Linked DNA regions of Sporosarcina pasteurii. Each later gene encodes a partner of the first gene's protein in a complex. Links are inferred from orthologs where the notes say so. Each region holds a gene or a part of one and is shown in the gene's direction. Other genes may lie near its edges.

Evidence for each region.
Region 2: the proteins of accD (region 1) and accB are in contact, whole or in part, in a solved structure (PDB 8UXZ), measured with the Escherichia coli proteins. The link is inferred for Sporosarcina pasteurii from one-to-one orthologs.
Region 3: the proteins of accD (region 1) and accC are in contact, whole or in part, in a solved structure (PDB 8UXZ), measured with the Escherichia coli proteins. The link is inferred for Sporosarcina pasteurii from one-to-one orthologs.

The regions. Positions count from the first base shown.
Region 1 is NZ_CP160452.1:868,928-871,849, forward strand. The notes cover bases 1-2,759. They hold accD (acetyl-CoA carboxylase, carboxyltransferase subunit beta), read left to right. Parts: upstream 1-829; coding sequence 830-1,690; downstream 1,691-2,759. Other genes in these bases: AB1H92_RS03935 (FadR/GntR family transcriptional regulator), read left to right, coding at 175-825; accA (acetyl-CoA carboxylase carboxyl transferase subunit alpha), read left to right, coding at 1,692-2,645; pfkA (6-phosphofructokinase), read left to right, coding at 2,696-2,759. Outside these bases: more of pfkA, read left to right, coding at 2,760-2,922.
Region 2 is NZ_CP160452.1:1,570,248-1,573,334, reverse strand. Bases 164-3,087 are described here. They hold accB (acetyl-CoA carboxylase biotin carboxyl carrier protein), read left to right. Parts: upstream 164-1,335; coding sequence 1,336-1,839; downstream 1,840-3,087. Other genes in these bases: accC (acetyl-CoA carboxylase biotin carboxylase subunit), read left to right, coding at 1,850-3,087; AB1H92_RS07235 (SpoIIIAH-like family protein), read left to right, coding at 565-1,104; AB1H92_RS07240 (hypothetical protein), read left to right, coding at 164-568. In the rest of the region: more of AB1H92_RS07240, read left to right, coding at 104-163. UniProt on the Escherichia coli protein: This protein is a component of the acetyl coenzyme A carboxylase complex; first, biotin carboxylase catalyzes the carboxylation of the carrier protein and then the transcarboxylase transfers the carboxyl group to form malonyl-CoA.
Region 3 is NZ_CP160452.1:1,569,148-1,572,286, reverse strand. What follows is about bases 1-2,976. They hold accC (acetyl-CoA carboxylase biotin carboxylase subunit), read left to right. Parts: upstream 1-801; coding sequence 802-2,151; downstream 2,152-2,976. Other genes in these bases: nusB (transcription antitermination factor NusB), read left to right, coding at 2,743-2,976; AB1H92_RS07220 (Asp23/Gls24 family envelope stress response protein), read left to right, coding at 2,169-2,558; accB (acetyl-CoA carboxylase biotin carboxyl carrier protein), read left to right, coding at 288-791; AB1H92_RS07235 (SpoIIIAH-like family protein), read left to right, coding at 1-56. Also shown: more of nusB, read left to right, coding at 2,977-3,126. UniProt on the Escherichia coli protein: This protein is a component of the acetyl coenzyme A carboxylase complex; first, biotin carboxylase catalyzes the carboxylation of the carrier protein and then the transcarboxylase transfers the carboxyl group to form malonyl-CoA.

The DNA.
Region 1 (2,922 bases):
TGTTTATTTCATTTTTTAATCATGGTTGTAAAATGAACGAACTAATTTAAAATTATCCTCGATGTATTTAAGTGTTTTTTATTTTTACTTTACGTAATGCAATCGCTTCTGTATGATGGGTAACAGAGTGGTCTGACCACTAAGTACAATCGTTACTTCCAGAGGAGTTCAGCAATGGAAAGTCAAAAAGAGCATTCAAAAATGTACCTAGAAATTGTACGTGAGTTAAGAAATCTAATTGAAGAAGAAAATATTAAGACTGGTGGGAAACTTCCATCTGAACGTGTATTGGCTGAACGTATGCAAGCAGGCCGTTCAACTGTCCGAGAAGCATTACGAAGTCTTGAATTATTAGGTGTTATTGAAACAAGACGAGGGGAAGGTACGTTTTTAGCTGACCTTCAAAAAAATCAATTCGTCGATGTGTTATCTGGTTTTATTTTACAGCAATCGACTTCAATTCGAGATGTGCAGGAAACAAGAAGAATACATGAGATTGCTGCGATTCAAACTGTTTGTCAACGTGTGGAATTACGTAAGCTTCCAGTCTGGGAGAGTTTGTTAGCAAAAGTTGAATACGATGAAAGTATGAAAAGAATAGATTTAATACGGGAAATGATTGTATCAACAGGAAATCGTCTCTCATTGAAAATCTGGAGGCTATTAAAACAATTCAGTCAAGTGCCGTACGATATGGATATGACACCAGTTGAGAAGCAATACGTGAAAGAGTTACTTGTCGGGATAGTAGACGGGGATGAAGCAAAGACGCTTAAAGAATACAATAATTGGATAAAATTAGTAGAGGATGAAAGAGGGGAGTAATGAGATGATTCGTGATATCTTTAAGAGAAATCGTAAACAAAAAGAAGCAAAAATACCTTCCAAACAGGCTAAGAATGATGTACCAGAAGGAATTATGACGAAATGTCCAGAGTGTAAAAATATAGTTTTAACTAAAGATTTAATACAAATGTTAAAAGTTTGTCCAACTTGTGATCATCATATGCGCATGACAGCTAATGAGCGTGCACAAATGTTATTTGATGAGGGGACTTTTCATTCCCTGGATGATCATTTGAAAACGGAAAACCCACTAGACTTTCCAAGTTATACTGAAAAAGTGGAAAAGGATGCTGTGAAAACGGGACTAAATGAAGCGGTATTAACTGGTACTGGTGAAATCGATGGACAACAAGTGGCTGTTGCGATTATGGACTCACATTTCAGAATGGGTTCTATGGGTTCAGTTGTCGGTGAGAAAATTACCCGTGCTGTAGAAAAGGCTACTGAATTAGGTGTTCCAATCCTAATCTTTACGGCTAGTGGTGGAGCAAGGATGCAAGAAGGTGTTTTATCACTGATGCAAATGGCAAAAACCAGTGTTGCACTTAATCGGCATGCTGAAAAAGGACTATTATTCGTATCGATTATGACATACCCGACGACCGGTGGGGTATCGGCAAGTTTTGCATCTGTCGGGGATATTAACCTTGCTGAACCGAAAGCACTTATTGGGTTTGCCGGAAGACGCGTGATCGAACAGACGGTTAGAGAGAAACTGCCGGATGATTTTCAAACGGCCGAGTTTCTACTTGAACATGGTCAACTTGATGCGGTAGTTCATCGTGAAGATATGAAGGAAACTTTATCAAAGGTTATTCGACTTCATGTAAAGGAGGCTAAGTAAAATGAGTAAAACTCTGTCATTTGAAGAGCCGATTGTAAGGCTTCGTGAAAAAATTAATGAACTTGAACAGTTTACTGCGGAATCATCTGTAGATTTATCTGATGAAATCGAGACGTTAAAAAGTCGTTTGAAAAACTTAGAAGAAGATATTTATGGCAATATGGAAACTTGGGATCGCGTTCAAGTAGCAAGACACCAACAAAGACCAACAACGTTAGATTACATTGAAGAACTATTTGCAGATTTTATTCAACTCCATGGTGATAGAAATTTTGGTGATGACGAAGCGATTGTTGGTGGAATTGCATCATTTAATTCTATACCCGTGACGATTATTGGGCACCAAAGAGGGAAAGATACGAAAGAGAATGTGAAACGAAATTTTGGAATGCCTCATCCGGAAGGTTATCGTAAAGCGTTAAGGCTTATGAAACAGGCGGAGAAATTTAACCGCCCTATTATTTGTTTCATCGATACAAAAGGAGCCTATCCAGGAAAAGCAGCTGAAGAAAGAGGGCAGAGTGAAGCAATTGCACGGAACCTTATTGAGATGGCAGGATTAACAGTTCCTGTAATTTCAATTGTCATCGGTGAAGGCGGTAGTGGCGGCGCACTAGCATTAGGTGTTGCGAACCACATTCATATGCTAGAGCATTCTACTTATTCCGTCATATCTCCTGAAGGAGCGGCCTCTATTTTGTGGAAAGACGCAAGCTTATCAAAACAAGCTGCAGAAGCGATGAGGATTACTGCGCCACATTTGAAGGAAATGGGGATTATTGATGAGATGATACCAGAAATCCTCGGCGGAGCTCATCGCGATCCAAAAACGCAAGCTGTTAAAATCGGTCAAACTATTCGCCGTTCTTTGGACGAACTTGGAAAATTATCCAACGAAGAAATCGTACAAAACCGATATGATAAATTTCGGAAAATTGGTGTGTTTACTGAATAGTTTTTGCGGAAATTCAGTTTGCGGTTGAATATATGCGAATTGGAGAGATCATTGTGAAGATAGCTGTATTAACAAGTGGCGGCGACGCACCAGGAATGAATGCAGCGGTGCGCGCAGTTGTCCGAAAAGCGATTTATGAAGGGTTTGAGGTAGCTGGGATTTATAACGGTTACCAAGGGTTAATTGATGGGAAAATCGAGAAAATGGAGCTCGGCACAGTCGGTGATATTATTCATCGGGGTGGGACGATGTTACGTTCTGCTCGATGTCCTGAATT
Region 2 (3,087 bases), 700 kb from region 1 along the record:
TTTTTGCCAATTGTGAAGTTGGCAATTGGTTTATGGATTATCCGATCAGTATTCTCTTTGTTTGGTCATAGCAATCTATGAGCTAGCATAAAATGAATTATTGATGACGAAGAAAGATGCCTTAACGAATGAAAATGGGGATATTATGCAAAAACCAACAAAAAAAATCCAAACCGTTTTTTTCGGAACCTTATTAGTTCTCGTTATCATGATTATAAATACCAACGTATGGGGAATCGGAGGAGGGAAGTCAACGATTGAGGGGGATAGAAGAGAAGAAGTTGCGCTAGAACAAGCACTAATGAAGATTGAAGGCGTTGGAAAAGTGGCTATTTACTATCATAATAATGACTCCGACAAAGAAGATCCGCTCTCCAATTATTTCTCTCTTTCCCAGACAAAGACGGAGAAAATTTCAAAACCTATCCAAGGCATTCTTGTCGTCGCAGAAGGTGGGGGAGATCCAGTCATTCAAAATTTATTATCTAAAACATTAGCAACTGTTCTGCAATTACCAGAACATCAAATTGTCATCGTCGAAATGAAAAATGGGGAGGAAACAGAATGAAAACAAATAAGCGTACAGTATGGTTCTTAACTTTATTAAGCCTTGTAGCGGTTATCTCAATCTACTACTTGAACAAGAAATCGCCAATGCCATTTGATGGAATTACTATTTTTGGAGATTCCGATAATCCAGCGACGATCACGGAAACAACTGGCAATGCTGATAAACAACCGGTTTTTGCAGAAAGTTACTTATTTGAAACGATGCGAATGGAAGTTCGTGATGAGCGCAGTCAAATACAAGAACAATTGACTTCAAAATTAAATGCAACTGAAGATTCGGCAGAAAAGAATGCAGTATTTGATGAGATGGCTCAACTTGTCAAACAAGAATCAGCGGAATCCTTACTAGAAATGCAAATTATCGCATTAGGGTATGCGGATGCATTCGTTCGTGCTGAAGGGAATAATGTTACAGTTACAGTTTTATCCGAAGATGGACACTCTAATAAACAAGCGAGTGAAATTACACATCTTGTTATGAGTAACTGGGAAGATGCTAAAAAAGTAAAGGTGGATTTTAAAGGAGATTCATGAAGGAAACGAAAAAAATTAAAATGATACCATGAAAATAAAAAACTAAATTGTAAACATAGCAATTGAACGTGTTGAAGAAGACGGAAAAAGGTCCGATTCGACAAAAGTTGCTATGTTTTTTTGGTTTTTTCTTATGATTTTACAACATTTCTATGATATGTATTCCAAATTTGAAAGAAAACAGCTAAAATAGAGGGGAGCATCAAATATTTTTAGTCAGGAGAATGGGACATGTTAAAAATCCAAGAAATTCGAGAAATAATTAAGTTAATTGATAAGTCTTCGATCGAAAAGTTCTCATACGAAGCAGACAATACAAAAGTTGTCTTGAAAAAAGGAAGCAATGGGCAGACTGTCGTACCTGTTCAAGTTGAACAAGTAGAAGCACAGCCGGTTGTTACACCAGTACCGGAAGTTAAAGTAGAGGCAAAACCACAACCGGTTCAACAGGAAATACAAGCAGCACCAGAAGTAGAAGTTGTACATGATGAGTCTATGCATGAAGTTACGTCTCCAATGGTTGGAACGTTCTATGCAGCATCCTCACCTGAAGCTGATGCATACGTGAAAATTGGAGATAAAGTTTCGGACGAGTCTGTCGTTTGTATTGTTGAAGCTATGAAGCTATTCAATGAAATTGAAGCGGAAGTTTCAGGGGAAATTGTAGAAATTCTTGTGAAGGACGGCCAGCTTGTCGAATATGGACAACCCCTCTTCCTTGTAAAAACAAACTAAGGAGGAATGGATTGTGAAGAAAATATTAATTGCAAACCGTGGAGAGATTGCAGTACGCATCATCCGCGCATGTAAAGAATTAGGGATTGAAACAGTTGCGGTTTATTCAGAAGCTGATGAAGAGGCCTTACATGTAGAGTTAGCAGATGAAGCGTATTGTATCGGCCCAAGGTTATCGACGGATAGCTATTTAAATTTCTCAAATATCATTAGTACAGCAAAGTTAACCGACTGTGATGGCATTCATCCTGGATACGGGTTTCTTGCAGAAAATGCAAGTTTCGCTGAACTATGTGAAGAAGTCAATATTAAATTTATCGGACCTACTTCCGATGCCATTTCAAGAATGGGGACGAAAGACGTTGCGCGTGAAACTATGCGTGAAGCGGGTGTTCCAATCGTTCCAGGTTCAACAGGTATCGTAGCTGATGAACATGAAGCGCTTGAGATTGCTGAAAAGATTGGTTTCCCAGTCATTATAAAAGCAACTGCTGGCGGCGGCGGTAAAGGGATACGTATCGCTAACAATAAAGAAGAGTTAATTACAGGTGTAAAGATTACACAAAAAGAAGCTGCGGCTGCATTTGGTAATCCAGGCGTTTACCTTGAAAAATATATTGAGATATTCCGCCACGTTGAAGTACAGGTGCTCGCAGATCAATTTGGTCATACGATTCACTTAGGTGAACGTGATTGTTCTATTCAGCGCCGTATGCAAAAGCTAGTGGAAGAAGCTCCATCACCAGCAATTACACCTGAACTTCGTCAAGAAATGGGGGAAGCAGCTGTCAAAGCTGCAAAAGCTGTTAATTATGAGGGCGCGGGAACCGTTGAGTTTATTTTCGACCACATTAATAACAAGTTCTATTTCATGGAAATGAATACACGTATTCAAGTAGAGCATACGATTACTGAAATGATTACAGGTGTTGACCTGATAAAAGAACAAATTAAAATTGCATCAGGCGAAAAGCTGGCATTACAACAAGATGATATTCAGTTAAACGGTTGGTCGATTGAATGTCGGATAAATGCAGAAAATCCAGCGCGCAACTTTATGCCTTCACCGGGTAAAGTAGAAATGTATATGCCGCCAGGTGGTTTTGGTGTGCGTGTTGATTCGGCAATGTATACCGGTTACACAATTCCACCATTTTATGATTCTATGGTTGCCAAGCTAATTGTTCACGCTGATACTCGTGAAGAAGCAGTTTTAAGAATGAAACGTGCACTGGATGAGTTTATTAT
Region 3 (3,139 bases), 700 kb from region 1 along the record:
TGAGTAACTGGGAAGATGCTAAAAAAGTAAAGGTGGATTTTAAAGGAGATTCATGAAGGAAACGAAAAAAATTAAAATGATACCATGAAAATAAAAAACTAAATTGTAAACATAGCAATTGAACGTGTTGAAGAAGACGGAAAAAGGTCCGATTCGACAAAAGTTGCTATGTTTTTTTGGTTTTTTCTTATGATTTTACAACATTTCTATGATATGTATTCCAAATTTGAAAGAAAACAGCTAAAATAGAGGGGAGCATCAAATATTTTTAGTCAGGAGAATGGGACATGTTAAAAATCCAAGAAATTCGAGAAATAATTAAGTTAATTGATAAGTCTTCGATCGAAAAGTTCTCATACGAAGCAGACAATACAAAAGTTGTCTTGAAAAAAGGAAGCAATGGGCAGACTGTCGTACCTGTTCAAGTTGAACAAGTAGAAGCACAGCCGGTTGTTACACCAGTACCGGAAGTTAAAGTAGAGGCAAAACCACAACCGGTTCAACAGGAAATACAAGCAGCACCAGAAGTAGAAGTTGTACATGATGAGTCTATGCATGAAGTTACGTCTCCAATGGTTGGAACGTTCTATGCAGCATCCTCACCTGAAGCTGATGCATACGTGAAAATTGGAGATAAAGTTTCGGACGAGTCTGTCGTTTGTATTGTTGAAGCTATGAAGCTATTCAATGAAATTGAAGCGGAAGTTTCAGGGGAAATTGTAGAAATTCTTGTGAAGGACGGCCAGCTTGTCGAATATGGACAACCCCTCTTCCTTGTAAAAACAAACTAAGGAGGAATGGATTGTGAAGAAAATATTAATTGCAAACCGTGGAGAGATTGCAGTACGCATCATCCGCGCATGTAAAGAATTAGGGATTGAAACAGTTGCGGTTTATTCAGAAGCTGATGAAGAGGCCTTACATGTAGAGTTAGCAGATGAAGCGTATTGTATCGGCCCAAGGTTATCGACGGATAGCTATTTAAATTTCTCAAATATCATTAGTACAGCAAAGTTAACCGACTGTGATGGCATTCATCCTGGATACGGGTTTCTTGCAGAAAATGCAAGTTTCGCTGAACTATGTGAAGAAGTCAATATTAAATTTATCGGACCTACTTCCGATGCCATTTCAAGAATGGGGACGAAAGACGTTGCGCGTGAAACTATGCGTGAAGCGGGTGTTCCAATCGTTCCAGGTTCAACAGGTATCGTAGCTGATGAACATGAAGCGCTTGAGATTGCTGAAAAGATTGGTTTCCCAGTCATTATAAAAGCAACTGCTGGCGGCGGCGGTAAAGGGATACGTATCGCTAACAATAAAGAAGAGTTAATTACAGGTGTAAAGATTACACAAAAAGAAGCTGCGGCTGCATTTGGTAATCCAGGCGTTTACCTTGAAAAATATATTGAGATATTCCGCCACGTTGAAGTACAGGTGCTCGCAGATCAATTTGGTCATACGATTCACTTAGGTGAACGTGATTGTTCTATTCAGCGCCGTATGCAAAAGCTAGTGGAAGAAGCTCCATCACCAGCAATTACACCTGAACTTCGTCAAGAAATGGGGGAAGCAGCTGTCAAAGCTGCAAAAGCTGTTAATTATGAGGGCGCGGGAACCGTTGAGTTTATTTTCGACCACATTAATAACAAGTTCTATTTCATGGAAATGAATACACGTATTCAAGTAGAGCATACGATTACTGAAATGATTACAGGTGTTGACCTGATAAAAGAACAAATTAAAATTGCATCAGGCGAAAAGCTGGCATTACAACAAGATGATATTCAGTTAAACGGTTGGTCGATTGAATGTCGGATAAATGCAGAAAATCCAGCGCGCAACTTTATGCCTTCACCGGGTAAAGTAGAAATGTATATGCCGCCAGGTGGTTTTGGTGTGCGTGTTGATTCGGCAATGTATACCGGTTACACAATTCCACCATTTTATGATTCTATGGTTGCCAAGCTAATTGTTCACGCTGATACTCGTGAAGAAGCAGTTTTAAGAATGAAACGTGCACTGGATGAGTTTATTATTGAAGGTGTTGAAACAACAATTCCGTTTCATTTTAGATTGATGGGCGATGAAGTGTTTAAATCAGGGGACTTTGATACGAAGTTTCTTGAGAAATATGACATAATGAAGTAAAAGGAGGACAACTGAAAATGGCAGATAAAGAAATGCCTTCATTTGTCGGAATGGCACCATCCGAAGATGAAGCATTAGGGCGTGTTCAGCTTGCTCCAGAAGTACTTGAGGTCATTATCGGCATTGCGACGAATGAAGTAAAAGGTGTCGCGCATACTAGAGGAAATTTCGCCACTGGTGTTGCTGAAAAATTAGGACGCACACAACATGGTAAAGGCGTAAAAACAAGTTGGTCAGAAGATGGCCTAACGGTAGATGTTTATTGTGTCGTCCAATATGGTTTTTCAGTACGTGAAGTTGCATTTGAAATTCAAAAACAAGTACGCAATGCAATTTACAATATGACTTCACTTGAAACAAAAGAAGTAAATATTCATATTACTGGCATAGAATCCGAAACAGTATGAGGTCATCAGTCTGTCAAATGTACACAACAAAAGTAGAGGAGAATTTATTTATAAGTTCTCTCCCTCTACTTTTTCGTACTTATTGGACAAACTCTTTTTAGGAAGTATAAAAAGTCTACTGTATCCGGAAACTTATGGATATGATATGATAATGCCGGAAAGCAACAGTAGAGGAGAAATGAAGATGAACAGACGAGTTGCACGAGAAAAAGCGATTCAAACGCTTTTCCAATTAGATAATCTAGATTTATCAATAGAAGAGGCGATTGCTTTTATTGTAAAAGAAGAATCGAATCACTTCTATGAACACTTAGTGCGCGGTACTATGCAGCATAGAGAGGAAATAGATGCTGCCCTTACAGAAAACTTGGAAAACTGGTCGCTAGATCGTTTGCCCAAAATAGAAAGAACTATTTTACGACTTGCGGTATTTGAATTGCAGTATAGTGAAGAGGCTCCTGAACGTGTCATTATGAATGAGGCAATCGAGCTAAGTAAAACATTTGGTGATGAAAAATCGGGTCGTTTTGTTAACGGTGTACTATCAAAATTTACGACAAATAAGTAACTGATCTGGAGGA